3 regions of the Loigolactobacillus backii genome follow, and region 1 is predicted to be linked to each of the others. Evidence: predicted binding sites of a transcription regulator. Region 1 holds the regulator's gene; each other region holds the start of a gene.
What was found. The regulator HrcA, encoded in region 1, represses chaperone genes, less so after heat shock. The targets are predictions, from matches to a motif close to TTAGCACTCNNNNNNNNNGAGTGCTAA.
Positions count from the first base shown of each region.

Region 2: the regulator HrcA is predicted to act here: its motif matches at 6,271-6,297, upstream of AYR53_RS12095 (ATP-dependent Clp protease ATP-binding subunit).
Region 3: the regulator HrcA is predicted to act here: its motif matches at 4,051-4,077, upstream of clpP (ATP-dependent Clp endopeptidase proteolytic subunit ClpP).

Region 1 covers NZ_CP014873.1:1,883,625-1,894,909, reverse strand. Annotated here, with positions in the region: gene AYR53_RS08565 (IS256 family transposase) at 1-1,118, shown strand, start outside; gene lepA (translation elongation factor 4) at 2,088-3,926, opposite strand; gene dnaJ (molecular chaperone DnaJ) at 4,091-5,257, opposite strand; gene dnaK (molecular chaperone DnaK) at 5,450-7,312, opposite strand; gene grpE (nucleotide exchange factor GrpE) at 7,348-7,980, opposite strand; gene hrcA (heat-inducible transcriptional repressor HrcA) at 7,999-9,042, opposite strand; gene AYR53_RS08535 (hypothetical protein) at 9,362-9,544, shown strand; gene tnpB (IS66 family insertion sequence element accessory protein TnpB) at 9,534-9,908, shown strand; gene tnpC (IS66 family transposase) at 9,962-11,285, shown strand, end outside.
Region 2 covers NZ_CP014873.1:2,617,948-2,629,232, forward strand. Annotated here, with positions in the region: gene AYR53_RS12065 (glycosyltransferase family 4 protein) at 1-617, opposite strand, end outside; gene AYR53_RS12070 (ISL3 family transposase) at 846-2,087, opposite strand; gene AYR53_RS12075 (ISL3 family transposase) at 2,428-3,699, shown strand; gene ptsP (phosphoenolpyruvate--protein phosphotransferase) at 3,773-5,497, opposite strand; gene AYR53_RS12085 (phosphocarrier protein HPr) at 5,497-5,763, opposite strand; gene AYR53_RS12090 (hypothetical protein) at 6,013-6,204, opposite strand; gene AYR53_RS12095 (ATP-dependent Clp protease ATP-binding subunit) at 6,435-8,672, shown strand; gene AYR53_RS12100 (DUF1827 family protein) at 8,999-9,292, shown strand; gene AYR53_RS12105 (MucBP domain-containing protein) at 9,551-10,660, shown strand; gene AYR53_RS12110 (peptide chain release factor 3) at 10,801-11,285, opposite strand, start outside.
Region 3 covers NZ_CP014873.1:2,476,427-2,487,711, reverse strand. Annotated here, with positions in the region: gene AYR53_RS11315 (HdeD family acid-resistance protein) at 1-303, shown strand, start outside; gene rapZ (RNase adapter RapZ) at 395-1,279, shown strand; gene AYR53_RS11305 (gluconeogenesis factor YvcK family protein) at 1,276-2,283, shown strand; gene whiA (DNA-binding protein WhiA) at 2,280-3,227, shown strand; gene clpP (ATP-dependent Clp endopeptidase proteolytic subunit ClpP) at 3,429-4,010, opposite strand; tRNA gene AYR53_RS11290 (tRNA-Arg) at 4,240-4,311, opposite strand; gene rpoN (RNA polymerase factor sigma-54) at 4,391-5,701, shown strand; gene AYR53_RS11280 (sugar-binding transcriptional regulator) at 5,899-6,936, shown strand; gene gap (type I glyceraldehyde-3-phosphate dehydrogenase) at 6,974-7,996, shown strand; gene AYR53_RS11270 (phosphoglycerate kinase) at 8,214-9,425, shown strand; gene tpiA (triose-phosphate isomerase) at 9,506-10,261, shown strand; gene secG (preprotein translocase subunit SecG) at 10,657-10,893, shown strand; gene rnr (ribonuclease R) at 11,011-11,285, shown strand, end outside.

The sequences.
Region 1 (11,285 bases):
AGGTTTTTCGTACTCAATTGGAGAAAACAGTCAACAGCCTGCTTCAAGCTGAACTGACCGCAATTTTAGGCTACGATCCATATGATCGCAGTGGCTTCAACAGCGGTAATTCCAGAAACGGACAGTACTTTCGCCAAATAGCTTCCGAGTATGGAAAACTAAATATTTGTGTGCCCCGTGACCGTAATGGTGAATTCAAAGCAGCACTTATTCCATCCTATACGCGCCGGGTTGATGCCCTAGAAGAAATGGTTCTCAAGCTCTACGAAAAAGGGATCACAACACGTGAAATTGCCGATCTCATTGAGAAAATGTATGGATCGCACTACTGCGCAACCACAATCTCAAACATGACCCAGGTCGTCGAAGGGCAAGTTGCGGCTTTTCATAAGCGTCATTTTACTGAGTCAAGCTTCGTTTGTCTCTTCATCGATGCGACTTATCTTCCGCTCAGACGAAAGACGGTTGAACGTGAGGCGGTCCATATCGCGATTGGCATTACAGCAAGCGGTGAGAAACAGATCCTTGATTACCAAATCGCTCCAACTGAGAATGGTGAAGTTTGGTCAGAATTATTAGGTGGACTTGTAAAAAGAGGTATCAGCAACGTCCAACTAGTCATCGCTGACGGAATGGTGGGCCTTGAATCAGCACTTGAAAGAAGCTACCCACAGGCAAAGTTTCAGCGTTGCCTCGTTCATATGAGTCGTAATATTTTCAAAAAAGTACGTGTTAGTGACCGACAGGCCGTTATGTCTGAATTCAAGCAGATCCATCAAGCAACGACCAAATCTGAGGCACAAGCGATTCTGGCCACCTTTATTACACACTGGGCACCTAGCTATTCTAGAATGACGAAGCACTTAGCGGAGACCAAAAATCTGCTTACTTTCTTTGATTTCCCGACAAGTATTAGAGCCTCGATCTACTCAACCAATCTTATTGAATCTTTCAACAAATCAATTAAGCGAAAAACCAAAGTGAAAGAACAATTTCCAAATGAAGCTGCGTTGGATCGTTTCCTAGTCACACAGATGTTGGCCTACAACGATAAGAACTTTGGTAAGTCTCATCGTGGTTTCAAACAATGCCAAGATACATTAGAATCAATGTTTTGAAATTGGTTATTTAATCGTGCGAATAAGAGTTACTCATTTACACAAAATTATTGACACTCTCAATTTGAAACTTAATCAAATTATTACTACTTATCACTTAACTAAATATGATCAAAAGGCAAAACAAACTCGGCAAATTAATTTTGTTAAAAAAAACTACAAAAAACAAATAAAACCATTAACCACTGCGTATTTTCATCGAAAACAACTTAAGGCAGGTCCCATTCTGTTTCTATGCTAATGGACACGAAAAACGGTCCTTAGATCAATAAAGTTTTTACCAACTTAATAAAATTATAGCAAGCACTACCTTTTACGATTTACGAGACTAGAAATCACACCAATAATACTACGCTAATTTTACGTATCACTAATAAATTACACAAAGTGAGACAAAAAGTCGGTTTTGACGCACGTTCTAGAGTAAAGTTTGGAAATAAAAAGCGGACGTTTGTCCCAGCCTCATTCCCCTCACTTAAAATAAAGCGTTATTTTTGCATTTAGTCATTAATCATTGCTATCTTATTATTATAATAAATTTTAATTAAATTGGAGTTGAAAAAATGGCACACACATTAACTGTAAATCTAAATTCTGGAAAAACACTTACGCTAAAACAGATTGCTAACGTTAAGGTGATCACCGACGATGCAGTAATCAATACCACGGCCCGAAACCACGGCCCGAAATTTCTTCAATATTGGCCAAGCAGATAAGTACGTAATTACTTCAGATTGTGGTCATACTGCCCTAAAACGCCACGAAGTTTCATCCGTATCACTTAATGAAGATGACAGGCTTATTTGACAACCAAGTAGTTATGGTTATCATTTAAAAAATCCGTTCTAGGTGAATAAGTTCACCCAAAACGGATTAACAGTAAAAATAATCTAAGATTAGTTTTCGAAATACAGATTACAATTTTAATTAATTGCCTAATATCAAAAAAATAAAGCCTCTAAGCAGGCTTTATTTTTTATGCGTTTCTTCCTCACCAGTTTGTAAAACGGCCATGAAGGCTTCCTGGGGAACCTCTACTGAACCAATTTGCTTCATCCTTTTTTTACCACGCTTTTGCTTCTCCAATAATTTGCGCTTTCGGGAAACGTCCCCACCGTAACATTTGGCCAAAACGTTTTTGCGCAAAGCTTTAATGTTGGTCCGCGCAATAATTTTGTTCCCAATAGCAGCCTGAATAGGCACCTCAAATTGTTGGCGTGGGATAATTGTTTTTAGTTTATCAACAATTTCTTTACCGCGTCCAAAGGCAAAATCTTGATGAACAATAATACTCAACGCATCAACTGATTCTCCGTTTAATAGAATATCCATTTTAACTAATTTACTCTCACGATAACCTTCAATATCGTAATCGAGGGAGGCATAACCCTTTGTGCTGGATTTTAAGCGATCAAAAAAGTCATAGATAATTTCTGATAACGGTAAATGATAAACAACATTTACTCGGTTATTATCTAAGTACTCCATCGTATCAAATTCTCCCCGTTTATCTTGCGATAGCTCCATCACGGCGCCAACATAATCATTAGGCACCATAATGGAGGCGTGCACAAAGGGCTCCTCGATTGACTTAATTGCCGCTGGATCAGGCATCTCAGAGGGATTAGAAACTATCTTCTGCGTACCATCGGTTAAATTAATGTGGTAAGTTACTGAAGGTGCTGTGGTAATTAAATCCATCCCAAATTCACGCTCAAGTCGTTCCTGAACAACATCCATGTGCAGTAAACCAAGAAAACCACAACGAAAACCAAAACCTAATGCCTCAGAAGTCTCTGGTTCAAAAGTTAAAGCAGCATCGTTTAATTGTAATTTTTCTAAGGATTCACGTAAATCGTTATATTTCGCTGTATCAACTGGATATAAACCTGAATAAACCATCGGATTCATCTTTCGATAACCCTTTAAAGCAGTTGCGGCCGGATTGTTGGCCAGTGTTACAGTATCACCAACTTGCGTGTCTTGAATGGTCTTAATACTGGCTGCAATGTAACCTACATCCCCGACCATTAATTGATCCCGCGAAACAGCGTTGGGCGACATAACACCAACTTCCGTCACTTCAAATGTTTTACCATCTTGCATCAGTTGAATTGTATCACCTGGCTTAACTAGTCCGTCAAAAATACGAACGTTCAACACAACGCCGCGATAATTATCATAAACTGAATCAAAGATTAATGCCTTCAAGGGTTTCTGAACATCACCACTTGGTGCCGGTACATCACTAACAACGTGCTCTAAAATATCTTCAATCCCAATACCTTCTTTAGCACTTGCTAAAACTGCGTCAGAGGCATCAATACCAATATCGTCTTCAATTTCAGATCGCACTCGTTCTGGATCGGCGGAAGGCAGATCAATCTTATTAATCACCGGAATAATTTCAAGGTCGTTATCAATCGCTAAATAGACGTTAGCCAGTGTCTGTGCTTCAACACCCTGAGCAGCATCAACAACTAACACTGCACCCTCACAGGCTGCCAAACTACGCGAAACTTCATAAGAGAAATCAACGTGTCCTGGTGTATCAATTAAATGAAAAATATATTTCTCACCATTTTTTGCGTGGTATTCTAGTTCAACGGCGTTTAACTTAATTGTAATGCCACGCTCACGTTCTAAATCCATTGTATCCAATATTTGATTTTCCATATCACGCTTAGCCACGGTATGCGTCAGCTCCAAGATTCGGTCCGCCAGTGTTGATTTACCGTGATCAATATGCGCTACAATTGAAAAATTACGAATATTCTTTTGGCGCTGATGCATTTGTTCAACATCCATTTCGTCAACCTACTTTCTAGTTTAAATTATAACAAGCCGACTAAGACGACGCAATTTATACTGGAAATAACTCAAAAAAGAGTAAGCCAACCTAGCCGCGAAACTAGGTCATCATCACCTAGTTTATACAACTGCCAGTATTATGCTCACTCTTTAGTCGTTTCTTATTTCTTTTTATCGCCTGTAAAAGTCTCACGAATCTTATCGAATAAACTGCCTTCGGTCTGACTCACTTCATCGCCACTAGCAACAGCAAAGGTCTTCAATGCATTCTTTTGCTCATTACTTAAGTGTTTAGGCGTTATTACCTTGACCGTAACGTGTTCGTCACCTTTGCTATTACCACGTAATCGTGGTGCACCCTGACCGCGTAAACGGAACGTTGTGTTAGTTTGAGTGCCGGCTGGTACCTTTAACTTGACCTTGCCGTTGACCGTATCAACTTGTAAGTCATCGCCTAACGCAGCCTGCACAAAACTAATTGGTACTTCAATGTAAATCTCGGCACCATCACGCTTGAATTTATCACTTGGTGCAACTCGGAAAACAATGAATAAATCACCGTAAGGGCCACTATTTGTTCCTGCTTCGCCTTGTCCGGATAAACGCATTTGTTGACCATCTTCGACACCAGCTGGAACCTTAACTTTAACACTGTGACGTTCTTGTTCGTGACCAGAGCCATGACAAGTTGCACATTTTTCTTTAATTTCTTTACCTGTACCGCGACAAACATCACAAACTTCACGACTTTGCATCCGGCCAAGTGGTGTTTGACGAGTAACTTGAATATAGCCAGCACCATGACACTTATGACAGGTTACTGGTGAAGTACCAGGCTTCGCACCAGTCCCATTACAAGTATGACACATCGCCTCACGTGTATAAGAAATTGTTGTTTCCTTACCAAAAATGGCTTCCTCAAACTTTAGATCCATTTGGTACTGTAGATCAGAACCTTGCCGAGGTGCCGATGGGTTAGACTGTTGTTGGCCACCACCGCCACCAAAGAATTGACTAAAGATATCATCAAAACCGCCAAAACTCTGACCGCCTGTATCAAAACCACCAAAGCCTTGACCGCCACCGCCGCCAAAGCCACCTTGTGGACCCGCGGCACCATACTGATCATATTGGGCCCGCTTATCAGGATCACCAATAACTTCATACGCAGCCGATATTTCTTTAAACTTTGCCTCAGCGTCTGGCGCCTTATTAAGATCAGGATGATACTTCTTTGAAAGCTTTCGGTAGGCGTGTTTAATTTCATCCTGGGACGCATCTTTTGCTACCCCAAGAACTTCATAGGGATCACGTTGTTCTTCCGCCATGCTTAACCTCCTAATTTATAACGATTTAATTATTGCTCACCAATCTCATCTAAGTTAATTTAGACACAATAAATTAAACCAATAATATTCTTTGCAGAAAATCGAATTAAGCATACCATAAATTAAACAAAAAGCCAAAAGCCGCAATGGCCCTGGCTTCCTGCTACTCATTAAGGTACGCAACAACAAGATTTATTTTTTCTTCTTATCAGGATCGACTTCTTCAAAGTCACCGTCAACTGTTTCACCATCGCCGTCACTCTTATTGTCGCCTTTGGCATCACTGCCTTGGCCGGCATCGCTTTTAGCCTGTTGTTCTTTGGCGGCTTGTTCATACATCTTAACGGATAAATCTTGGACAATTTTATTTAAATCATCACGTTTAGTCTTCATATCATCCAAATTGTCGTCTTTTTGTGCCTTCTTCAAAGCATCTTCAGCGTCTTGGGCCTTCTTGATCTCTTCATCAGTGACCTTACCCTTAAGCTCCTTCAATGTCTTATCAGTTGTAAAGATAAGTTGTTCAACGTCATTACGTAAATCAACTTCTTCTTTTTTCTTCTTATCGGCATCGGCATTTTCCTCAGCCTCTTTTTGCATCTTTTCGATTTCTTCATCAGATAAACCAGAAGAACTCTTAATGGTAATCTTTTGTTCTTTTTGTGTTCCCATATCTTTAGCAGATACGTTAACAATCCCGTTTTTATCGATATCAAATTTAACTTCAATCTGAGGGACACCTCGTGGTGCTGACGGAATATCTGCCAACTGGAAGCGACCAAGTGTCTTGTCGTCTGCTGCCATTGGACGTTCACCCTGCAAGACGTGAATATCTACAGCTGGTTGATTATCAGCAGCCGTTGAAAATACTTGTGACTTACTTGTTGGAATAGTTGTGTTACGATCGATTAATTTAGTGAAGACACCACCCATGGTTTCAATACCAAGTGATAGTGGTGTAACATCAAGTAAAACAACATCTTTAACATCACCAGTAATGACACCACCTTGAACTGCAGCACCTAAGGCAACTGCTTCATCAGGGTTAATGGAATGATCAGGTTCTTTACCCATCCACTTTTTAACAGCTTCTTGAACAGCAGGAATACGAGTTGAACCACCATTTAAGATAACTTTATCAATATCACCAGTAGATAATTTAGCATCTTTTAAGGCATTATCAAAAGGTCCTTTAGTCTTAGCAACAAGATCGGCCGTCATTTCGTCAAATTTAGCCCGCGTTAATGTCTTTTCCAAATGTAATGGACCAGCATCACCAGCAGAAATAAATGGTAAACTGATTTGTGCTTCGTTAACCCCAGATAAATCTTTTTTAGCCTTTTCAGCAGCATCCTTTAAACGCTGTAAGGCCATTTTATCCTTGGCCAAATCAATGCCATTATCAGCCTTGAAACTATCAACTAACCAATCAATAATCTTTTGATCAAAGTCATCCCCGCCTAAACGCGTATCACCATTAGTTGAGAGAACTTCAAAAACACCATCGCCAAGTTCTAGAACAGAAACATCAAAGGTACCACCACCAAGGTCGTAAACTAAGATCTTTTCGTCCTTATCACCTTTATCAAGCCCGTAAGCTAATGCGGAAGCAGTTGGTTCATTGATAATTCGCTTAACATCAAGACCGGCAATCTTACCAGCATCCTTAGTTGCTTGGCGTTGACTATCATTAAAGTAAGCAGGTACTGTAATAACGGCATCCTTAACTTCTTCACCTAAGTAATCTTCAGAGAATTTCTTGATGTATTGTAAAATCATCGCTGAAATTTCTTGAGGTGTGTAAGACTTACCATCAACTTCAACTTTATAACCTGCTTCACCCATGTGCCGCTTGATTGAAGCAACTGTGTTTGGATTAGTTACCGCCTGGCGCTTTGCAACCTCACCAACTTGTGTTTCACCATTTTTGAAAGAGACAACAGATGGTGTTGTCCGATTACCTTCTGGATTTGTAATAATCTTTGGTTCTTTACCTTCGAGAACAGCAACTGCAGAGTTAGTTGTCCCAAGGTCAATCCCAATAACTTTTGCCATAACTCATAACCTCTTTTATTATTTAATATTTATTTTTATTGTGCAACTACTACCATAGCAGGTCGCAAAACGCGATCTTTTAAATAGTAGCCCTTTTGTAAAACCTTAACAATCGTCTCAGGTTTTTGATCACTCTCCACGGGCACAGTTTGAACTGCTTGGTGAATAGTCGGATCAAAAGTTCTATTTTCAGTTTCAATTTCGGTAACGTTGTGCTCTTTTAAGGCACTCTCTAGGTGGTCATAGACCATTTGAATACCCTTTTTTAACTGCCGTCCGATTGGATCCGAAACATCAATTGCCAAAGCACGTTCTAAATTATCAACAACAGGTAAAACGGATTTAGCCAAATCTTGGCCATCATATTTTGCTAGTTGCTCCCGTTCTTTTTTAAAACGATTATTCATATTCTGGATTTCTGCTTCGGCACGAAGATATTTATCTTCATTACTAGCAACCAAGGCCTGTAATTTTTTAATTTCAGCTTGATCCAATTCATGTTGCTTGGTTACGTTCGCATCATCACTAACCGTTTCTTTTTTAACGGTAGCTTCTTTTTTATCACCTTTAACTACCTTTTCAGTAGTTGCCGCTGTAGTTTCTTGATCTAAATTTTTTTCAGATGGAAATTCTGGTTGTTTCGTAGATGGTGTCTTTTTATTAGCCAAATCATTCACCTCCAGTGACTATTCATCCCCAAAGTGAGCATAATAATCAGTAATTTTTTTTGCTAGTTCCTCACGAAAAACGTCTAATAACCCAATCATTCGTGAATATGGCATACTAGTCGGTCCTAAAAGTGCAATCATACCCCGTCCATGTTCACTAACATTATAAGTTGCGGTAATTAAACTAAAATTTTTCAGTAAGTCATTCGTCATTTCATCGCCTAAACGTACTTCAATTGGCTGATCCGCCGGTTCCCCTAGTAGCTTAGCCAAATCATCGTTTTTATCAATCATGGCGTAAAGTGATTTTAATTGGTTAACGTCCTTAATGGTGCTAGTATTAATTAGATTCATCTTACCACCAACGTAAAAGCGTTCTTGAGCCGCCTTCTTCAAAACACCACCAAATATATCTAAGAAACCAGATGGTGTAATCATGTAGTGCGTTAAAAGCTGCGGAATACTTGTATGCAGCTTTTTGATCACTTTCGTTAGTGGTAGGCCGACCAACTCATCGTTTATAATTCGAATGACCTTTTCTAAACTATCACTATCGATTCCATTAGGGATCGAAAAGATTTGGTTTTCAACCGCACCGCTATCAGTCACTAAAATTGCCATCACCTGGTTATTGTCCAGTGGTACTAAACGAAAACCAGTTAAACGTGCTTCCTTTAATTCTGGGCCTAAAGAAATTGCGGTATAACTAGTCAAACTTGATAGAATTTTAGCGGACTGCGCAACAATTTGATCAATCTCATGATAGCTTTGGTCAAAGGATGTTTCAATAACTGCCATATCATTTGCGTCTACACTGCTAGGCTCGACTAAATGATCAAGGTAATAACGATACCCTTTCATCGATGGAATGCGCCCGGAAGATAAGTGTGTTTTTTCAATTAACCCCATATCCTCTAAATGAACCATTTCATTTCTGACAGTGGCAGAACTGACGTGCATTGGCAACTGTTCAAGAAGCTTTTTCGAACCGACAGGCTGGCCATATTCAGTATACAAACGAACAATCTCTTTCAAGATAAGTAACTGTCGCTTGGTCAGCATTCTAACCACCTCTTCTTTAGCACTTAGCATCTATGAGTGCTAACACAATTATTAATATAACAACTTCCATGAATTAAGTCAAGGCAGGACAACCTTTTTCTTACAAAAATATTATTTTACAAAACAAACGAGTAGTTTAACCCCAGGAGTGTTTGGAAAATAGCTTTATTAGGTATTTCTTGACTAATTTAGTATAAATGTGTTGAAAAAAGTAATTCAGGTCGTGAATTATTGTAAGCAGTAAATAACTGACCGACTTCAAAAATAATTTAATTCAAGTTATGATTGCCTCATCAAATAATTGGTGAGGTGATTTTTATTGGATAAACCGGATATTGTTCAAATTAAAATGGATCATTCTGGTTCTCAATCGCGATCTACTATGGCAACAAAAGCCCTGCAAATTAGAGTTGATGCTAATAAATCGGTCGTAGTTTACAATCGAATTAACAACTATATTTTAGAGGCAGTTTTAAAGGCGGTGTTCGCTGGTGATAATTGATCAACGACAGATTCAACAGGTCTTTTTAGTTTGTGGAAAAACCGATTTACGTCGGGGAATCGATGGTTTAGCTGGTGTTATCCAAGATCAATTTGATTTAGATCCATACAATCGCGCCTTATATTTATTCTGTGGAACCAGAAAAGACCGTTTTAAGGCCTTATTTTGGGACGGTGATGGTTTTTTATTACTTTATAAGCGGATCGAAAACGGTCGACTTCAATGGCCGACTGATCAGAATGCACTCCGTAAATTAAATTCTAAACAGTTGACACGATTACTCAGTGGTTGGTCATTAGACGCGACAATTCATCAAACATGTCCGCCTGGACATGAAAGAAGAAAAAATAACTATCCAAATTAGTGTAAGACATGGTAAACTCAATTCAACAAATACGGATTGAGTGGATAAAGCTAATGACACCCGAAGAAGAAATTATAGCGCTACGTAAGCAAGTCGCGGAACTAACTGAAATGGTTGCCTACTTGACTAAAAAAATTTACGGTCAAAAATCAGAACAAATTGATCCTAACCAACTGTCACTACTAGAAGGTAATGACGGTGTTTTTATCACGCCAGAGCAACCTGGCCAACAAAGCGACGCAGATCAAGTACCGGCAAAGAAAAAGCGCAAAAAGACACGGCAAGAAACTCTAAGTCGTGATTTACCAGTAAGAGAAACTGTTATTGATCTACCAACGCAACAATGTGCCTATGGGCACGAGTTGACACCGGTTGGGAAAAAGTTTGTTCGTGAAGAGGTGCATTTCATTCCGGCCAAACTTTATCGAGAACATATTTATACGCAAACCTATAAGTGTTCTGAATGTGAGCTTGAAGCTGGCAGCGCTCATTTGGTGCAAGCCCAAACGCCAGTCGCTTTAATTCCGCATAGTCTCGCCTCGGCTTCGTTAGTCGCGGAGATCATTCATAAAAAGTTTCTATTGGCAACACCACTATACCGACAGTTAGCAGATTGGCAGCGCTTGGGTATTGCGTTATCAGAGGCAACAATCTCAAACTGGATTATCAAAACGAGTCAGTTGGTCGAACCAATTTATAATTTATTACAGCAGCGACTCAGCAACCAACGTTATTTACAGGGTGACGAAACACCGATGCAGGTGTTACGTGAGCCTGGTAAAACAGCAGCCGCTAAATCATATATGTGGGTGGCTAGAACAGTAAAACAAAGTCCGCAGCAAATCATTTTTTATGCTTATGGCAGTACGCGTTCAGGAACCTTTGCGCAAAAGTTATATCGGAACTTTACCGGCATCCTGCAGTGTGATGGCTATACCGGCTATAATCTGTTAGAAAATAGTGTTACGCGTATCGGTTGTTGGGCGCATGTGCGCCGTAAGTTTTACGATGCCACCCAAGCTAATGGTAAGCCAATTAGCAGTGTTCCCTTAGCGCTAATTGACGAGATGTTTGCCTTGGAGCGTCAATGGCAACATTTTTCGCCCCGGGTACGTCGTCGAAGACGCCGTAGTAAAGTGCGTAAATTATTGAAGCGATTCTGGCAGTGGATCGATTCGGCCGACGTATTACCTAAATCACGTTTGGGTAAAGCCGTCACTTACGCGATCGATCAACGATCTACACTAGAGCGGCTAGTCAACGTTGGTATCATGGACTGGAGTAATAATGCGGCGGAGCGCAATATGAAGAGCCTGGTGATTGGTCGAAAGAACTGGCTCTTCAGTACCAGCCAAGCAGGCGCAAGATCAACGGCTA
Region 2 (11,285 bases), 730 kb from region 1:
AAGATGGGGACTTCTGGTTCAATCCCTAATGACTGTCGCGGGTTGGTTAGAATTGGTTTTTCGTATTTCGAAATATCAATTCCAGTTGGAATAATTTTCATTGGAATTTTAACCCCGTAATCACGTAACGTTGCCACGACTCGCGAGCTAGGCGCAATTACCCCGTGCATATTGTGTAAATAGGCGTGCATTGCTTGCTTAACGTGATACGGTCGCAATAGCTTACCATTCAAAATATAGTGTAGGTAGTCCTGATACATGGTGTGATAAGTATGAACGCAAGGAATTTTTAAATTTTTGGCAACAAATTTGCCAATGTAACCCATTGAAAATTCAGTTTGCGTATGAACAATATCTAGGTCTAAGTCACGAGCAACCTGATAGGCGTGAAATAGTCCCCGAACCGCAATCCGTCGGTCAGTGAACGAAACAAAGGGAACACTAGGAAAACGAAAAATATTGGGTTCAAATTCATCTTTATCCACGTGCGGGTCCGTTGTTGTAAAAATATAAACCGAATGTCCTTCACGTTCTAATTCCTCTTTTAACGTCCTAATAGAGGTTGCAACCCCACTCACCTGAGGAAAGTAGGTATCAGTAAATAATCCAATATTCACGTGTGGTTGTCCTCCTTTGTCTTTTAATTAATCTAATTATAGTGGGAAGCATACTTAAGCGCAAATGCCATCATTTAGCATAACGAAAACACCGGTAAAATAAATCACTCCAAAGTCTGATTTTCACGACCAACTATAGTCACTAGCCTACACTTTTCTGGGTCTCTGTCAAATCGTATTGGTGGAGATTTTGAACGGCACATTCACTTCGGTGAATGTGCTTTTTGTTTACTCATGAATTAAACTAATCCGGATAAAGAAGTTGTCAATATTTCGAAAACCAAAACAGTTACGCTTTAATGCCTTGATTTTACGATTAAGTCCTTCAATTGGACCGTTGGAAAATGGATAACGACAACTGTTTAGAAGGGCTGAACCATTTTTGATAAACGTGTTGATCGTTATGTCCATTTGATTACTAGTGGGTTGGTAGTTAGTAAGTAAGGATTGGAACGCATTAGCATCCTTTTGGTGTATGGCACTTAAGATACCTTGATAGGTTTGATACACAGATCTAAATCTGGGAAAAGCGTCTAGAGCTAAATCAATGGCGTTTTGTTGCGTCATATACTCGTTAATTCCGCGTAAATAAACAGCCTTAGAATCATTAACTTTTATTTCATCAAGATGAAATAAATGCCATTGAGATTTTAAAATATGATAAATTCGTGAATGCTTATCTTGGATAGTACGAATGGTCTGCGTGCGTTCATTATCTAAGGCACGCCCAGCCAGTTGAATAATATGGAAACGATCGATAATCGTGGCCGCATTGGGAAATAAGCGATGAATGAAGCTGCCATATTCAGCATTCATGTCAATCGTCACTGATTGAACTTGGGCACGTTCTTGAACCGAAAAACGAGCTTCAAAGTAGTCAATGATATCTTTACTTAGCCGATCTTTTAAAGTAACAATTCGGCGATGACTAACGGCATCGCAACAATTAAAGGACATCCAGTGATTACAGGAACGAAATTCATCAAAGCAAAGATTCTCTGGGAGATGTTTAACACGATAGGCTAAGTGAATATTGGCATTTAGGATTCGTTGAACACTGCTTGGCGAAATTCCACAAAGTTTAGCAATTTCTTTACTCGTCAACATATCGCGTGCCAAAACGATCACTTGATGTTTGATATTGTGTGTGAAAGTTTCGTTACGATTAACCAACTTAGTTTTAGCACCACAGGTTTTTGAACAATCTTTACATTGGTATCTTTGACGTTTTAAATGCATTTCGTAACGACCACCGGATAAGGTTCCTAAACGCAGGTGACTCATGTGAGTTCCGTTTTTAATTAAGCTTTTATGGCCACAATGTGGGCACTTTAAAAGTTGATAAGACAAAGTTGCATGGACGACATGAATACGTTGGTTTGTGGAACACCGTTCTTTAGAAATACCAGTGACAATTAAGTTTGGGTCTGTTATTTCGAATAAGCATAAGATAGAATTAGTTAGGGACATCTGAATTTCCTCTTTTCGATTTGTTTTGGCGATTAAATCGTAGCACAAAGAGGACAGATGTCCTTTTTTATTTTTCTGATTTTCAAAACAGACAAAAAACCGGTATTAGTTATTCACCAATACCAGAAAGTGTAGACCCACTTTTCTTTAACTCACTGCATAAAAAATGGTAAGAAATCAATTCGATTTCGGTTCTACAATATCTGTTGTTGGTAATAGATTTTCATCTATTACTGATGACAGATTTTTTATTTATGGCTAGAATAAAAAAGCGGACATTTCCTGTCCGTTCATCCAAGTCAACCACCACGAAGATTTTTCAGAAAGAAGGAAATGCCCTATGTGTCATGATACTACAAAATTATTATTAGGAATAGCTGACGAGAACCTAAAAATTACTGACGGTGAAACTGGAGAAGACGGGGTTATTCGCTTAACTGGCCACTTGGATTACACGCCGAAGGCTTGTCCCAAGTGCGGGATTATCAATGATCAAAAGATTATTAACTACGGCTGGCGCAATACCACTATCAGATTCTCGAAGGTTCTGAGCAACACCGTCATCTTAGCCTTAAAGCGCCGCTATTTCCACTGTAAAGAATGTCACGGCAACTTTCTTGCACAAACATTGGCAGTTCCGAAACACTGTACAATTTCAAACACCAGCCGCAAAGAATGCCTAGAGAAGCTCGGTGAACCGGTCTCTTTGAAGCACATTGCCAATGAAGTATCGGCATCAGATTCATTTGTGGGCCGCCAGTTAATGCGCGCTGAACGAGACTTTCAAACCAATTGGCACTATTTACCAGAGATCATCTTAATGGATGAGGTGAAGAGTACCAAGAGCGCTACTGGTGCCATGAGCTTTGAGTTCATGAATGGCGAAACCCATGAATTAATCGACTTACTCCCTTATCGAACCATCAATAAACTAGAGAAGTATTTTTACCGCTTCGATCAAGCTGCCCGAGAAAACGTCAAAATTATTGTGACTGATATGAATTATACCTACCCCAAGCTTGTGCAGACCGTGTTCCCCAATGCCATGGTGGTCATGGACAAGTTTCATATTATCAACGCCCTAAATCGGGCGTTTAACAAAACCAGAATCAAGGTGATGAAGAAGTTTACCCCGTCTTCTCGCGAATTTCACGCCCTTAAGCGCTACTGGAAGCTGTTGTTAGTACCAACTGAACAGCTTAACTTTGAACAATTCAAAAAGTGGACTAATTTTCCTTACTGGATGGCTGCCACCGATGTTGTCCATCAGCTGTTATCGTTGGATTCAGAACTAGAACAAACTTATCAAGTCTTAAACAGCGTCCGGTCAGCTGTCCAACATCAAGATTGGCATAACTACAATGCGGCATTTTGGAATAACAAAACGTATTCTGAAGAAATGAAGAACACGATTAAAACACTTGAAAGCCATCATGATGAGATTCGTAACACCTTTACCACACACTATTCAAATGGTCCTTTGGAAGGTTCTAATAATAAAATCAAGGCGATCAAACGAGCCAGTTTTGGCTATCGCAGCTTCTGGAGGTTTAGAACTCGAGTACTATACGTTTTCAAAATCAAAACAAAAAGAGCCCTAATCACGAAGTGATTAGAACTCGAAATATGGATTCACCAACAACAGTTGACGAAGAGCCTCGATTTCTTACCATTTTGAATTTCATCTATTGATTTGTTGCTTTTTTTACTAGATTAATGACATCTTCATTGGTTTCTGCTTCAGTCACTGCTTGATCGGCAATTTTCTTCATATCAGCAGTGTCTAACCGCCGCATCAAACTGCGAATCTTCAGGATCGAAGTAGCACTCATTGAATATTCATCTAGGCCAAGGCCAAGTAAAACTGGAACCATAATTGGATCACCAGCAGCTTCACCACACATACCAGCCCACTTACCTTCCTTATGTGCAGCATCAATCGTCCGCTTAACTAAGCGTAAAATTGATGGATTATAAGGTTGGTATAGGTAAGAAACATGCTCATTGCCACGATCAGCGGCCATGGAATACTGGATTAAATCGTTAGTTCCAATACTGAAGAAATCAGCGTATTTAGCTAATTTATCGGCAATTACCGCTGCTGCAGGGATCTCCATCATCATACCGACTTCAATCTTATCAGCAACAGGTGTACCAGCATCAATTAACTTCTGCCGTTCTTCCTCGTAAATTGCCTTTGCTTGTTTGAATTCATTAACGGTTGCAATCATTGGGAACATGATGGCTAAGTTACCGTAGTGTGAAGCACGCAACAAAGCACGCAACTGCGTCCGGAAAATGTCTTGGCGATCAAGACTAATCCGGATAGCACGATAGCCCAAGAATGGGTTCATTTCTTCAGGAAGTGGCAAATAAGATAAATGCTTATCTCCGCCAATATCCATCGTCCGAACAACGACTTGCTTACCGTTCATTCCTTCAAGAGCAGCCTTATAGGCCTTAAACTGTTCATCCTCAGTTGGTAATTCAGCAGAATCCATATATAAGAATTCTGAGCGGAACAAACCAACTGCTTCTGCACCATTATCCACTGCTGCAGGTACATCATTTGGCGTACCGATGTTTGCTGCAGTTATGAAACTCTTACCATCTTTTGTGATGGTTTTTTCGTTTTTAAGTTTTTCCCATTCAGCCTTTTGAGCAGCAAAATCTTTCGCCGCCTGATCATATTTTTTGACATCGTCAACGCTAGGATCAATAACCCCAACACCACCGTTACCATCAACGATAACCATTTGGTCTTCTTTGATCTCACTAGTTGCCTTTTCCGTCCCAACAATCGCTGGAATTTCAAGGGAACGTGCCATAATTGCTGAATGGCTGGTCCGACCACCAAGATCAGTGATGAATCCTTTAACGTATTTACGGTTTAACTGAGCAGTATCACTTGGTGTAAGATCATGCGCAATAATGATGACTTCTTCATCAATTAGCGAAGGATTGGGTAAAGTGACACCTAGTAAATGGCTCATTAATCGCTTTGTAACATCACGAACATCTGCTGCACGTTCTTGCATGTACGGATTATCCGTCATCGCTTCAAACATTTGAATAAAGTTAGCTGATACGTCACTAAGGACCTGTTCAGCATTAACTTTTTTATCCTTAATACCACTTTCAATTGCACCAACAAATTCTGGATCATCCAAAATCATCATGTGTGCATCAAAAACTTGGGCCTCTTCTTCACCCAAGCTTTTAGCAGCTGTTTCGCGAACTAACTTTAATTCCGCACTAGAAGCAGCGACCGCTTTATGCAAGCGATCAACTTCTGCTTGAACGTCATCAATCGACTTTTTAGAAAATGATAAATCAGGTTGAACGAGTAAATATGCCTTTGCTCGTGCAATGCCGTCAGATGCAGCAATCCCTTTTAACATTTCCGTCATTAGTCTGCGAGTCCTTCTTTCTTCATTGTATCAGCAACTGCGTTAATTGCGTCTGCTTCATCAGCACCTTCAGCAGAAATTGATACATCAGCACCTTGGCCAACACCAAGCGACATGACACCCATAATTGACTTTAAGTTAACAGACTTGCCCTTATATTCAAGGTTAACATCTGAATTAAACTTACTAGCAGCCTGTACTAATAATGTAGCAGGACGTGCGTGAATACCTGTTTCTGCAATAATATGAAAATCGCGTTTTTCCATAACTAATCATACTCCTTCAACTTATATATTAAGATATGTTAGGGCTTTCCCTTTTTGGTACCCTAAGGCGAAACGACATTTCAATCACTCGATTGTCCTTTCACTGTTAAACATTACCATTTTTTTTACAGTTCGACAACCACTTTGCGACCGTTTTCTTTAGTATTTTCAATGTTTAATAAAAATTTAGCAATCGTTTTCGCCGTTTCAATGGTATATACCGTTTGTTAGCGTTTTCTTACTAAATTATTATTTTTGTCCCGCCGTTCGATCATAATGATAGGTCACATTTCCGCCTCGATGGGCTTCCCCCACAATACTTTTACGTCTTGGATAATCCAACCAAGCCGTCCGAAAAGCGTAAAAGTCATCTTTAGAAACCTCAATTATTTGTCTTTTTCCGGCCTCTAGTTCCGCTAATTGTGTTTTATAATCGGTCATTTTCTTTGCCTCATTTCTTTTCCTATCCTATAATAATAGTGTACACGACATATGTTTGAAATGAAATTAGCACTCGAAAATATTTCTGCCAAATTTTCGTGTTAATTCCTTGCATCTCAAAACATTAATTTGTATAATGCATTTGAAGGTCAAAGATGGTCAAATAAACCTTTGCCTTTTACCCTATCTATAACGACAATAATTATGTATGAAAGGTTGTGAAATAGTCGATGCTATGTCAAAACTGTCATAAGAACGAGGCAACCATCCATTTATATACAAATGTCAATGGCACTCGCCAACAGATCGATCTTTGTCAAAATTGTTACCAATTATTAAAGAAACAACAAGGTAACCCAACTGGTGGTCAACCAATTAATGCGGCTGGCACTGGCGATCCATTTGGCTTTAGTAACTTAGACGACATTTTCCGGGCTATGGGCCAAGGTAGTATGCCTGAGAATAATGGCCAATCATTCCAACAAGGTCCCCAGACGCAAGCCGGTGGTAACGGCGGTAACGGTCGTGGTGGTAAAAATGGTAATGGTGGCCTACTTGAACAATTTGGTGTTAACCTCACCAACTTAGCCAAGCAAGGTAAAGTTGACCCAGTCATTGGTCGCGATAAAGAAATTGAACGTGTCATTGAAATTCTAAATCGTCGAACAAAAAATAACCCAGTCCTCATTGGTGAGGCTGGTGTCGGTAAAACCGCAGTCGTCGAGGGCTTGGCCCAAAAGATTGTGGCCGGACAAGTACCACAAAAGCTACAAAATAAAGAAATCATTCGCTTGGATGTTGTTTCACTTGTTCAAGGGACCGGTATTCGTGGTCAATTTGAGCAACGGATGCAACAGTTAATGGATGAAGTTCGTAAAAATGAAAATGTCATTCTCTTTATTGATGAAATTCACGAAATTATGGGTGCTGGTAATGCCGAAGGTGGAATGGACGCTGGTAACGTTTTGAAGCCGGCCCTTGCTCGTGGTGATTTCCAATTAGTTGGTGCAACGACATCAAATGAATACCGTAAAATTGAAAAAGACGCGGCACTTGAACGCCGTTTTCAGCCAGTTCACGTTGAAGAACCAACTGTAGACGAAACAGTGCAGATTTTAAAGGGATTGCAAAAGAAGTACGAAGATTACCATCACGTTAAGTATACTGATGAAGCAATCAATGCTGCCGCAACCTTGTCTAACCGTTATATTCAGGATCGTTTCTTACCAGATAAGGCCATTGACCTACTTGATGAGGCTGGTTCTAAAAAGAACTTAACGATTAATACAGTTGATCCAAAAGTCATTAAGGAAAAAATGCAACAGGCTGAAAGTCAAAAACAACAGGCTTTAAAGCAAGAAGATTACGAAAAGGCCGCTTACTATCGTGATCAAGTCAAAAAATTGACTAAAATGCAAGCCAGCGATACTGCTAGCGAGGATACACCATCCATTGGTGAAAGTGACATGGAACAAATTGTCGAAGAAAAGACAAATATTCCTGTCGGTGAATTACATTCAAAAGAACAGAAACAATTAAGAACATTAGCTAGTGACCTTGACAAACATGTTATTGGTCAAACTGAAGCAGTTAACAAGGTTGCACGGGCGATTCGCCGGAATCGGATTGGCTTTAATAAATCTGGCCGTCCAATTGGTTCTTTCTTGTTTGTTGGCCCTACTGGTATTGGTAAAACCGAGCTGGCTAAGCAATTGGCTCAAGAACTATTTGGCTCAGAAGACTCCATGATTCGTTTTGATATGAGTGAATATATGGAGAAACATTCGGTTTCCAAGTTAATCGGTTCACCGCCTGGCTACGTTGGTTATGAAGAAGCTGGGCAATTAACTGAAAAAGTTCGCCGTAATCCTTATAGTTTAATTTTACTGGATGAAATTGAAAAGGCACATCCTGATGTGATGCACATGTTCTTACAAATTCTTGACGACGGTCGTTTGACTGATGCACAGGGTCGAACTGTCAGTTTCAAGGATACGATTATCATCATGACCTCTAATGCTGGTCAAGGTGACGCCGAAGCTAATGTTGGTTTTGGTGCTGCCGCTGCTGGCCAAACACATTCAATTATTGATCAGCTTTCTAATTACTTTAAACCTGAATTTTTAAACCGTTTTGACGATATTGTTGAATTTAACTCTTTGACGAAGAAAGATTTGTTGAAGATCGTCGATTTGATGTTGGCCGACGTTAACCAAATGACTGCTGACCAAGGTTTAACTATTCACGTCACCGAAGCCGCCAAAGAAAAATTAGTTGATCTAGGTTACAATCCTGCTATGGGTGCACGACCATTACGCCGTGTTATTCAAGAGCAAATTGAAGACCAAGTTGCTGATTATTATTTGGATCACGCTGATGAAAAGGAACTAGAGGCTCATCTCTTAAAGGATAAGATTGTGATTGACTCCCAGAAACCAGCGATTCAACCAGCAACCGATAAAGCTTAAATAATGATCCAAGATTAACGGAAGTGGGACAAAAGTTGGTTTTGGGTTTACTACGTAACATAAGCTAATCCAATAACCGGACTATGGTTATTGGATTTGGCTGTAGTTAGGCACGTGAACCCAGACTTTTGGTGCACGTTCTAGAATAATGATCGTAAACAATAAGAGGCCAGGACAAAAGTCCTGGCCTTATTTTGTTGCTTTATCTATTTCGAAAACGTGCTCCACTATTCTTATCGGGATTACTTAAAAGCATAATAATTCTCTTTTAGCAACTGATTCTTTATAATATTAGGAAAGAACTAGTCTAAGGAGGCACACTGATTATGAAATTAATTGATGTTACAAATAGTTACGTTGATGTCGTGACCAATCAGCTAAATAGTACCGATGCTCATCACGTTCGTGTCTATTCACTAGGTAATACAACGGTTATTTTCACTAGGGCAACAAACCATGATGAAATTCTATTAACTAATCGATCGCGCAATATCCAAACAAATGAAATCGATTACGTGTTAGATCAATTGGTTCACCTCACCCAGGCCGAGGTTAAACCCATTATTTCAGATAAATTGGCCGAAATTTCAATTACTCGCAACAATAAAGTTAGTAGCTGAATTGGCTAGGTCGTGTTTGGACAATGGCTTTATTAGTATTTCCCTGACTAATTTAGTGTAAACGTGTTTGAAAGTTAAGTCGCCTTTGCGTTGATAACTATGGCTAAGGTGGCCTAACTTTTTTCGTGGCCGCAACCATTTGTAAGAGACTATCTAAAAATATGATTTAACACACAATTTTTTACACCACTAGAAAAGACTGCTAAACTAAAAATAAAGCGATTTAATAAACAGTCACCGGCAAAGGGGGATTTTAAGATGAGAAAATTTTTACGCCTAATTCGACGCTTGCTCAATCCTAAAAAAGTGGCTGTCCCCGCCTCAATTGAAGTTTCCACACCTGAACTTCCCGCAGTTGAGCCACGCAACAAAGCATCATTGGCTTATTTGCCACAAACGCGGTCACTTATTCCGGCGGTTCAATCTGCCCTCGTCGTTGTCTTTTACCTAACTGAAACCGGTAAACAACTCGCTAAACCATTAATTTTTAGTGGCCAGTTAAACCAAGCGTTTAAAGTTAATTTCCCAGAATTTAATAATTATTATTTGGCCACAATTACAAACTATCACAGCTATTTTGTCTATCCCCGAACGAGTATTCAATTAATCTACGCCCAACAAGTTGCGGCCCCAGTTATTGTCTTTCACTTTAACCAAGAGCACCAACTTTTGCGCCAACCTGAATACTTAGTAGGCACATTAGGCGCTCCCTACCAAACCCACCACCTCCACTTAAAGCAGTACCGTGCTGTTCGGGCGACAAGTAATCGCCAAGGCCAGTTTAGTGGCAAAACCCAGATTGTAAATTATTTTTATCAAACCTCTGCTATCATTTGGTCAACGCGCTACTTGGACAGCTACATTAGCCTTCGCACTCAAGTCCAAGCGTTTCGCTTTCCTGGTCAATCACCTTTACGGTCTAGCCTACCAAAGCAATCAATCTGGCGCATATTCCGTAAGGTCAAAATCTTTGATGGCAGTCTTTGGTATGACCTTGGTGGCCAGTGGATTTCCGTTGTCCACGCTAGTCGGCTTAAACAATCACCATTTATTCGCCAGCAACCAAAACCGTTAACGCCACCACTATTTAGACAAACCGCAATTATTCCAGGATCGCGCCGAGCTGCCATCTCGTTTGCCAGCGATCAGGCCGTTACAACTTGGTCAAAGCCCTACGGCGACCCCCTACACCGACTTCGTCACGGCCAAATCGTTAATATCATTAAGGGAACGATTTTAAATAATAACAGTGTTTGGTACGAGCTAGAGGACGCTTCATGGCTCGAGGAGCACTATTTACACTTATTACCCCCAATTAATTTATTTAATCGACCGATTCAGCGCCTGCAACTTTCTGAGCGGTCCTAACAAGACACAAAAAAATGAGTCAAAAAGTAGGTTAAAAGGTTATTTCGCTTTAACAATTAATTTGTTAAGCGGAAAGTCTTTATCTTTTACTTTGTGACTCATATTTTTATGCCCTAAAACTGCACTATTCTAATAAGTTGCTAATGCTTTTTACTAGCAGAAACCATATTCGTTGATAATTTCTCAGTTAACTTAATATCCGGATATTTCTGCTTAAACCAGCGCTCTGCAAATTCATTTTCAAATAAGAATAGTGGCGCATCATTTTGATCACGAACCAATAAATTACGTGAAGAAGACATTTTTTCATCTAATTGCGCGGGATCAATCCAGCGGGCAATCTTTTCGCCCATTGGTTCCATGATCACATCCGAATTATATTCGTTCTTCATCCGAAATTGGAAAACTTCAAACTGTAATTGACCAACTGCCCCTAAAACATAATCATTAGTTAAATAGGTTCGGTACAATTGAATGGCGCCCTCTTGCACTAACTGATTCATGCCCTTGTGAAATGATTTTTGCTTCATCACATTTTTTGCATCTACTTTAACAAATAATTCGGGCGTGAATTGTGGTAATTTTTCAAATTTAATGTGCCTTTTACCGGTATAAATTGTATCCC
Region 3 (11,285 bases), 590 kb from region 1:
ATCATTGTCGGTTTTATCTTCTTGGCGCACATTACAACTGGTGTGCTGCTATTAAGTTACTTATTTGCTTTTTGGTTCTTGATTGATTCGATTAATGGGCTTATAACGGCGCGACATCTACGACTATTTGGTGCCGGCTATTATTGGTTATCGGTGATTCTTAATATTTTAGGCATTATCGCCGCGCTTATATTAGTTTTAAATCCGCTATTATCAATGGTTTCACTTAGTTTCATGGTAAGTATTTATTTTTTGATTTTTGGGTTAAATTATTTAATGATTGCCTTTGCTCGAAAGCAGTAGGATTAGTTACTATGCATGACACGCCCGGTATGTTAATATTGGAACATGCAGATGAATTAAAATTTGAGCGAATTTAAAGAGGAGCGTTAAAATGGCTGATGCACTAAATTTAGTTGTTATTACTGGTATGAGCGGTGCAGGCAAAACCGTTGCAATGCAGAGCTTTGAAGATTTAGGCTATTTTTGTGTCGATAATATGCCACCGGGTTTACTTCCTAAATTTTGGGAACTGGTTAAAGAATCAGGTAAAGTCACTAAGATTGCCTTAGTGATTGATTTGCGATCACGTGCTTTTTACGATGAAATTAACGATATGTTGGCTAATTTGGACAACACTAGTTTTGTCACCACTAAGATTCTTTTCCTAGATGCTTCCGATGAAGAGTTAGTTTCCCGGTACAAAGAAACACGGCGCTCACACCCACTGGCAATGGAAGGCCGACTAATGGACGGCATCTCCAAAGAACGTGCACTACTGAATGAGATTAAGCAGCGGGCACAGTTAGTTGTGGATACAACCACTTTAACGCCCCGGGAATTACGCGAGAAATTATTTGAGAATTTTAAGTTAAAAGATGTGGCGACTTTTCATATTGAAGTTATTTCGTTTGGTTTCAAGTACGGGTTACCAATTGATGCCGATATTGTGATGGATGTCCGTTTTTTAACCAATCCTTACTACGTGCCCGAATTTAAACCGTTAACTGGATTAGACGAGCCAGTTTATAATTATGTTATGCAACAGCCTGCTACTGAGGAGTTTTATGAACGGTTTAGCGGACTCTTGCACACAATTATGCCTGGTTACCAAAATGAAGGAAAAACGAATTTGACGATAGCGATTGGCTGTACAGGCGGACAGCACCGTTCTGTTGCCATTGCCAAGCGGCTAGGGGCTGATTTAGGTCAGCAATACGCCGTGGAAGTCACCCACCGTGACGTTAATAAACGAAAGGAAACGGTGAATCGCTCATGACAAAGCACATTACAAATTATCGACAGCCACGAATTGTGGTGATCGGTGGTGGAACTGGTTTACCAGTTATCCTCAAAAGCTTGCACAAGCTCAACGCTGATATCACGGCCGTTGTCACCGTTGCAGATGATGGCGGTTCGTCGGGTATTATTCGGGATTACGTTAACGTCGTTCCGCCAGGTGATATTCGTAATGTGTTGGCGGCTTTGTCGAATTTACCACAACTTTATTTGGATATTTTTCAGTACCGGTTTAATAGTAATGACTCATTTCTGGCTGGTCACGCAATTGGTAATTTAATTATTGCGGCGTTGTCAGAAATGAAATCAGGAATCTTCGACGCAGTTCAGGAATTGTCAACGATGATGAAGATTGACGGGCACGTGTATCCAGCTAGTAATGACCCCTTGATTTTGAACGCTCATTTTTCTGATGGCAGCGATATTGCCGGCGAGGCGGAAATTACCGGTGCCGGTAAACAAATTGAACGTGTTTGGGTCACTTCAGCGCTAGGACAGAAAAAGCCTCACGCCGTTAAAGAAGTGATCAATGCAATTATGACCGCCGACATTGTTGTTTTAGGTCCTGGTAGTTTGTTTACAAGTATTTTACCCAACTTAATGATTGAGAATGTTGGAACAGCAGTTAAACAAACCAAGGCGCAGGTTGTCTATGTTTGTAACATTATGACGCAAAAAGGTGAGACGGAGCATTTTACGGATGCTGAACACGTTCGCGTTTTAAACCAACATTTAGGCGCTAATTTTGTTAATACGGTATTGGTTAATACCCAGCCTGTTCCAGACAATTATATGGATCACCAGAAGTACGATGAGTATTTGGTCCAGGTGCAACATGATTTTCACGGCCTACGTGAATTAAGTTGTCGCGTGATTTCGGACGATTTTTTAAAGTTACGTGATCATGGTGTTTTTCACGACGGCGATAAGGTAGCTCATGAGCTACTTCATTTAGCATCGCAGCCTTCTGAGGTGATAAAATGAGTTCTTACGCTAGCGAAGTAAAGAAAGAACTAACAACGCTTGAAGTGCACCGGGAACACGCCCGGGCGGAGTTAGAGGCCTTAATTCGAATGAATGGTTCATTAAGTATTTTTAATCACCAATTCATTTTAAATGTACAAACGGAGAATCCGGCAATTGCCCGGCGAATGTACACACTGTTAAAACAAAATTATGCAGTTGAAAGTGAATTAATTGTTCGCCGCAAAATGAAGCTCAAAAAAAATAATCTTTATATTGTCCGGTTAAAGCAGGGAACGAATAAAGTTTTAAATGATTTGCATATTTTGGATGGCATTTCAACGCTATCAACGTTGCCATCATTAGAGGTCCTTAATTCTGAACAAAAAATTCGTTCTTATTTGCGTGGTGCTTTTTTAGCTGGCGGTTCAGTGAATAATCCCGAAACAAGTCGCTATCACCTTGAAATTTACTCACTTTATGAAGAGCATAATCAAAAGGTTGCTGCTATGATTAATCAATTTGGCCTAAATGCTCGAACGACAGAACGACGGGGCGGCTTTATTGTTTATCTTAAAGAGGCAGAAAAAATTGCCGATTTTTTACAGTTGATAGGTGCAACGAATGCAATGCTTAAGTTTGAGGATATCCGGATTGTTCGTGATATGCGAAATTCAGTTAATCGCCTAGTTAACTGCGAAACGGCAAACCTTAATAAAACCATTGATGCGGCAACCCGCCAAGTTGAGAATATTAAGTATATTAGCGCGGTTGCTGGTTTGGATAGTTTGCCGGCTAAATTGCAAGAAATTGCGGTTTTGCGGCTGGGCAATCCCGATATAACGTTGAAGGAGCTAGGGGAAATGGTGCCTAGTGGTGCCATTTCTAAATCGGGCATCAACCATCGTTTACGAAAACTAAATGAAGTAGCGGATAATTTACGGCAAGGTAGAGCTGTTTCTTAATTAAAAAAGCGTGAAGTAAGGTACCATCTTGTGCTAGTCCACTGACTAACTACAATAATGGCACTTTATTTCACGCTTTTTATAGTAGCAACTTTTCTAGGGGCCAATCAATGACCGCTAACTTTATCAAGTTGGTCTAGAGTAAAGTTCGGAAATAAAAAGAGGCCAGGATTTTTATCCCGGTCTCCAATTAGTTAATGCTTATTTTTGGTTGACCATAATGCTGTCAATCAAACCGTAATCCTTAGCTTCTTGAGCGGTAAGGTAATTATCGCGGTCAGTATCTTTTTGAATTGTTTCAATTGGTTGACCAGTTGCATCAGCCAAGATTTGGTTCATCCGTTTGCGTGTTTTTAAGATTTCTTGGGCCGCAATTTCAATTTCAGTTTGCTGACCTTGAGCGCCACCAGAAGGCTGATGGATAAGTACAGTCGAATTTGGTAAGGCAAATCGTTTGCCCTTAGTACCAGCGGCTAATAAAACACTAGCCATAGAAGCTGCCATGCCCATTGCAATTGTTTGTACATCTGATTTTATAAAATTCATTGTGTCAAAAATTGCGAGGCCGGCGGTAATAACGCCACCTGGCGAATTGATGTAAATGGAAATATCCTTTTCTGAATCTTGTGCATCAAGGAAAAGAAGTTGAGCAATGATGGAGTTGGCCATCTGGTCATTAACTTCACCAGAAAGCATAATAATTCGATCCTTCAGAAGGCGAGAGTAAATATCATAAGAACGTTCGCCTCGTGAAGTTTGTTCAATGACTGTAGGTACTAACATAGTGTGACCTCCTAAGTGAATAATAGATTTCGATATAATTTTAGCACTCAATTAAGTGTAATGCCAGTTTAGTACATTGGTCAAAAAAGGTCAAATGATTTAACGCTAATTTTTTCTAAAGCAATGACGTTGTACCACAGGTAGAGAAAACGTATAATAATTACTAATGATACAACTCATTTTTAATTTTGGGTAATAAAAAAGCTGCCCGTAAAGGCAGCTTAACTGATGCGCCTGGAGGGAATCGAACCCCCATCTCAAGAACCGGAATCTCACGTGATATCCATTACACTACAGGCGCATAAGCAACACAGAATATTCTACCGGAATTATCCTCAAAACACAAGGTATAATCTAAAAGAATGTTGGGAGGAATTTTTATGCCGTTAAAACAGGCGATGAGCCAACAGCAAAAACAAGTACAAAAGCTTGTTATGACCCAGCAACTACAACAGTCAATCCAGATGCTACAGTTTAGCGTAGATGGGTTACAAAAGTTTCTTGAACAGAAAAGTCTCGAAAATCCATTGATTGAACTCAAGGCTGATTACTCTGGGGGAACAACTGCGAGTTCACTGACTGGCAATCGGACTGATAACTATATGAACGCAATTCCGGACACACCATCGTCATTGTTTGATTATCTGCTCCAACAAGTCCGGTTAACTTTGCGGGATACACCGCTGCGGGATCTCGTCTTATTTTTATTAGAGTACGTTGATTCTAATGGCTATTTAAAAATCTCCTTGGCCGACGCAACGGAAAAAACTGGCGCCGATCAGTTGCAACTCTTGGACGCTATAACTTTATTGCAACAACTTGATCCGCCTGGTGTTGGCGCACGTGATCTTCAAGAATGTTTATTATTACAGATTCAGGAAGATAATACTGCACCTAATTTGGCGTATATCGTTTTGGAGGAGAGTTTTAACGACTTCGTTGACCGAAACTGGGATAAAATTGCTAAGCGCTATCAAACAACGTTGGCAGAAGTTCAACATATTCTTGATTATATTCAGACACTGTCACCAAATCCAGGAGCCATTTTTACGCAAAATCAGAATAATTATATTATTCCCGATTTGTTGGTTCAAAAAGAGGCTAACAACCGGCTGAGTGTTAGGCCAACGCGTTCAGGAAGACCCCGATTAATGTTTCAACAACATTATTTTAACCAAATGGTACGGACTAAGGACCAAGAAGTAACCGACTATATGAAGGAAAAGAAACAAGAATTTGATTGGTTAAAGCGAAGTTTAGTGCAGCGTGGTGACACTATCTTACGTGTTGGTCAGGTTATTGTTCAACGCCAAATCGATTTCTTCTTACGGCCAGATCATCCGCTGCAGCCACTAATGTTACGGGATGTTGCGCAGACACTAGATTTACATGAATCAACGATTAGTCGTAGTGTGAATGGTAAGTATTTGCAGGCCGATTTTGGCGTGTTCGAACTACGCCATTTTTTCTCAAATGCAGTTGGTGGATCGGTGGGGGATCAATTTTCCGCCGATAATGTTCAACAACGGTTAAAACAATTGATTAACGCTGAGGATAAAAAGAAGCCATTGTCAGATCAAAAGTTAGTAAAACTTTTGGAAGAAAAAAATATTTCAATTTCCCGCCGAACCGTCGCAAAATATCGTGAAAGTCTTGGAATACCGTCATCTTCAAAAAGAAAACGGTTTTAAAAAAATGGTAATTTTTGAAGTGGTTTTTAAGCTAAGAATTATCGTTGCTAGAACCTTGCATTCATAATCAGTTTTGCTATAATACGAGTTGTGGTCTAAGTGGACAGAGAAAGTACTGTGCACTTTGTTTTTTGGCCATATTGGGTCGCTAGATGACACAGTGGGGAATAATTGTCCCACTAAGGAAGAGGATTGTGATGCACCAGGACTTAGCGCGGCTTGAAGCCTTAGCGCCTGATTTAATTCTTGTTGCCAAATTACGTTACCAGATACTCCAGAATATTTATTGGATGGCACCAGTTGGTCGACGAGTTTTAGCACAAAAGATTGGTAAAAGTGAGCGAGTACTGCGAACGGAAACAGATTTTCTGCGGGCACATAATTTGCTCAGTGTAACTAAGTCTGGTATGGTGCTGACTCAAAAAGGGCAAACAACTTTTCAAGGATTAGAAGCGGTGATGGATAATCTTCTTGGCGTCCGAGCTAAGGAGCAACAGTTAAGTGCCGTGTTGCAAATTGACCATTGCTTAATCGTGCCTGGTGATTCCGATCAGCAAACTAAAGTTCTTGATGATATGGGGAAATTAGTGAGCGAAACGCTGGACTTATTATTACCTAATGGCGATAATATTATTGCGGCGATGGGTGGCACAACAATGGCAAAAATTGCGGATACGCTGAGTCCCAAATTATCAGCGCACCGCAAGCTCACTTTTGTTCCTGCCCGTGGTGGCCTTGGTGAAGCCGTTGATATTCAGGCCAATGCGGTTTGTGCGCGAATGGCGTTTCACACTGGGGGGCAGTACCGAGTACTGTACATTCCGGAACACGTAAGTGAGCGCGCATACCGGCCACTGCTTGAAGAACCGGCGATTAAAGACGTGTTGGCACTAGTTGACAAAAGTGCCAGTGTGGTCCATAGTATTGGTGTGGCTGCTTTGATGGCAAAGCGCCGTAATATGCCACTAGCGACAATTAAAATGCTTGAAAAAGAGCATGCTGTCGGCGAAGCTTTTGGTTATTTTTTCGATGCAAGTGGACGGGTTATTTATAAGATTCCACGAATCGGATTACAGCTTCGCGACTTACAAAATATTCCTTGTGTGGTCGCTGTTGCAGGCGGGCAAAGTAAGGCCGTCGCAATTAAGGCCTACACAAAATTAGCACCTAAGCAAACGTGGTTAATCACTGACGAAGGTGCCGCAAACTTGATTTTAAAAGGGGTAACCCTTTAAAATAAATTTTTTATTTCCTAAAGGAGGAAATTTTAGTATGACTGTAAAAATTGGTATTAATGGTTTTGGACGTATCGGCCGTTTGGCTTTCCGTCGTATTTTCGAACTTGGTGCTAAATCAAATGATATCGAAGTTGTCGCAATCAACGATTTAACTTCACCTGCTATGTTAGCTCACTTATTGAAATATGATTCAACACATGGTACTTTTGCTGGCGAAGTTAGCGCTACTGACAATGGTATCGTCGTTGACGGTAAAGAATATCGTGTCTATGCTGAACCTAAAGCACAAGATATTCCTTGGGTTAAGAACGATGGTGTTGATTTCGTCCTTGAATGTACTGGTTTCTACACATCTAAAGCTAAAGCACAAGCTCATTTGGATGCAGGTGCTAAGCGCGTCTTGATTTCAGCTCCAGCCGGCAACGACTTGAAGACTGTTGTTTACAACGTTAATGATGATGTTTTAACTGCTGATGATAAGATTGTTTCAGCTGGTTCATGCACAACTAACTGCTTAGCTCCTATGGCTTACTTCTTAAACCAAGAATTTGGTCTTGAAGTTGGTACTATGACAACTATCCATGCTTACACTTCTACACAAATGTTACTTGACGGCCCAGTTCGTGGCGGTAACTTACGTGCAGCACGTGCAGCAGCTGTTAACACAATTCCTCATTCAACTGGTGCTGCTAAGGCTATTGGCTTAGTTATCCCAGAATTGAAGGGTAAATTACAAGGCCATGCACAACGTGTTGGTGTTGTTGATGGTTCATTAACTGAATTAGTATCTATCCTTGACAAAAATGTTACTGCTGATGATGTTAATGCAGCAATCAAGAAACACACTGAAGGTAACGAAAGTTTTGGTTACAACGCAGACGAAATCGTATCAAGTGACGTTATCGGCACTACATTCGGTTCAATCTTCGATCCAACTCAAACAGAAGTTACAACTGCTGGCGACAAGCAATTAGTTAAGACTGTTGCTTGGTACGACAACGAATATGGCTTCACTTGCCAAATGGTTCGTACTTTACTCAAATTCGCTACGCTTTAATTTAAAGTTTAACTAATTTAGTAATTAAAAGATCTTTAAAAAGGTGGAGGGAGGTAAACTTCCTCTACCTTTTTTCTTTTTATTCTGTTGCTCTTACGGATAAAAATTAAAAATCGCTAAATAATGTGACTTAACTAAGGATGAGAGCACTTAGTAAGTGGCGTTATTTACCCAAATAAAAAATTCATTTTGAAATTAAAATAGGAGGCTATCCTTCATGGCTAAATTAATCGTTTCTGATTTAGATGTAAAAGATAAAAAAGTTTTAATTCGCGTTGACTTTAATGTTCCAATTAAAGGCGGTGTTATTGGTGATGACAACCGTATTGTTGCGGCATTACCAACAATCCAATACGTTATCGATCATGGTGGTAAAGCAATCTTACTTTCTCATTTAGGTCGGATTAAGACTGATGAAGATAAGAAAGAATTAACCCTTGAACCAGTTGCAACTCGTTTAAGCGAAGCATTGAACAAACCCGTTACTTTTGTTCCCGTTAACGAAGGCAAACAGCTTGAAGATGCAATTAACGGCATGGAAGACGGTTCCGTTCTTTTGATGCAAAATACGCGTTTCCAAGATATTGACAATGATTTTGGTAAACGTGAAAGCAAGAACGATCCTAAATTAGGTGAATACTGGGCATCATTAGGTGATCTCTTCATCAATGACGCATTTGGTACGGCTCACCGGGCACACGCTTCAAACGTTGGGATTGCTACTGCAATGAAGGCTAAGGGCCAAAAGGTTGCAGCCGGCTTCTTAATGGAAAAGGAAATCAAATTCTTAGGTAATGCAGTTGATAATCCTAAACACCCATTTGTTGCTATTTTAGGCGGTGCTAAGGTTTCTGATAAGATCGGCGTTATCGATCATTTATTGAGTAAGGCTGATAAGGTTATCGTTGGTGGCGGTATGACGTATACGTTCTACGCTGCTAAGGGTATCAAGATTGGTAATTCATTAGTTGAAAAAGATAAGATTGATTTAGCTAAGTCAATTATTGAAAAGGCCGGCGACAAATTAGTCTTGCCAGTTGATAACATTGTTGCTGAAAAGTTTGATAATGATGTACCTAGCAAAGACGTTGAAGGCGATATTCCTGATGGCTATATGGCCCTCGATATCGGTGAAAAGTCAATTGCTAATTTTGAAGATGTTCTTAAAGACGCTAAGACAGTTGTTTGGAACGGACCAATGGGTGTCTTTGAAATGAGTAACTACGCTAAGGGCACGCTAGAAATTGGTAAGTTCTTAGGTACTTTAACTGACGCAACAACAATTGTAGGTGGTGGTGATTCAACCGCTGCAGTTAAACAATTAGGCGTTGGCGACAAGTTGACTCATATTTCAACTGGTGGCGGTGCTTCACTTGAATACCTTGAAGGTAAGACTTTACCTGGTATTGCGGCCATTTCTGATAAATAAGCATTAATTACTGATAAGTTTGGGATGAAAATTAAATTTTTGATCCCATTCTTGTTACATAAGAAAGGATGTTTCATATTATGCGTACACCAATTATCGCTGGTAACTGGAAAATGAACAAAAACCCTAAAGAAACAGCAGAATTTGTTGCTGGAATTAAGGGCAAATTACCTGAAACAACTAAAGTAGAAGCCGTTATCGGTGCTCCAGCAGTTGATCTTCAAACTTTGTTAGATGCCGCTAAAGGTACTAACTTACACATTGCTTCTGAAAACAACTATTTTGAAGACAATGGTGCTTTTACTGGTGAAACTTCACCAAAAGTTCTTGCTGAAATGGGTGTTAACTATGGCATTATTGGCCATAGCGAACGCCGCGGTTATTTCCACGAAACTGATGAAGACATCAACAAAAAGGCTCACGCACTATTTGATAATGGCTTAACACCTATTATCTGTTGTGGTGAAACTTTAGAAACTCGTAAGGCCGGTAAGGTTAACGAATGGGTTTCTGGACAAGTTACTGCTGCTTTAAAGGGCTTATCAGCAAAGCAAGTTGCTTCACTTGTTATTGCTTACGAACCAATCTGGGCAATCGGTACTGGCGAAACTGCTTCTCCTGCACAAGCACAAGAAGTTTGTCATTTAATTCGCGAAACAGTTGCTAAGTTATATGACCAAACTACTGCTGAAAACGTTCGTATTCAATACGGCGGTTCAATGAAACCAGCTAACGTTAAAGAATTAATGAGTCAACCTGATATCGATGGTGGGCTTGTTGGTGGAGCTAGCTTACAGCCAGATTCATTCTTAGAATTAGTTCATTATCAGGACTAGAAGGGTCTCAAAGGGTGCTGATTCCGAGAATTAACTACAACAGAAATCTGCCCTTTTAGACACGTTTAAACTATTCCTGATCGAGTGGCTTAAACAAGGGAAGTGGGACAAAAGTCGTTTTTGGGTTTACTGCGTAACGTAGACTAATCAAATAACCGTACTATGGTTATTCGATTAGTCGTAGTTAGGCACGTGAACCCAGACTTTTGGCGCACGTTCTAGGGTAACGTTCAGAAACAATGAGAGGCTAGGGGCTTTTGTCCCAGCCCCTTTTTTTGTACACTTTTTATCATTTGGGTTTTGTTCTATTTCAATCAATGGTATAATAAAAGGCAATGAAAGTTCGTTTGTAGAATAAACAACGAACAACGGATTTAATCAAAGGAGGTACTAGGGTGTACAATACAATTTTAACCCTATTGCTTGTTGTTTCTGTGTCGATCATTATTGCAGTTTTGATGCAACCTAGTAAACAGCAAGATGCATTAAGCGCACTGTCAGGTGGGACTCAAGAGATATCCGGCAAACAAAAAGCACGCGGTTTTGAGGCTTTTATGCAGAAAGTAACCGTCGTACTCGGTACTCTCTTCTTTGCCTTATCTTTGATATTAGCTTACGTGTCATCACACTAGTGAACTGACCTCCTGTTTTTATGGCAGGAGGTTTTTTTAGGTTTTTAACCGAATAAGATAGTGAAAATAAATTTGAATTAGTTAAAATACATGATGTATTTTGGAAAGAGGTTTAATTTGAAGAAGGACGAATTATTTGAAACGGAAGTCTTAAATTTCTTCAAGCAACACCAGAAGCATTTTTATACCGTTGAAGAGATTAATGAAAGATTAAATTTACAAGGGGCCAGTGCTTTTAAAGTATTGGTTCAGACTTTGACCAGTTTTGAGCAGGAAAAAGTGATTCGAACGGATAGTAGTGGTCGTTTTGCGATGCCAGAGCAGTTAAAAACCGTAGCAGGTGTATTTCACGCTAATGATCGTGGTTTTGGTTTTATTTCCTATGATCCTGA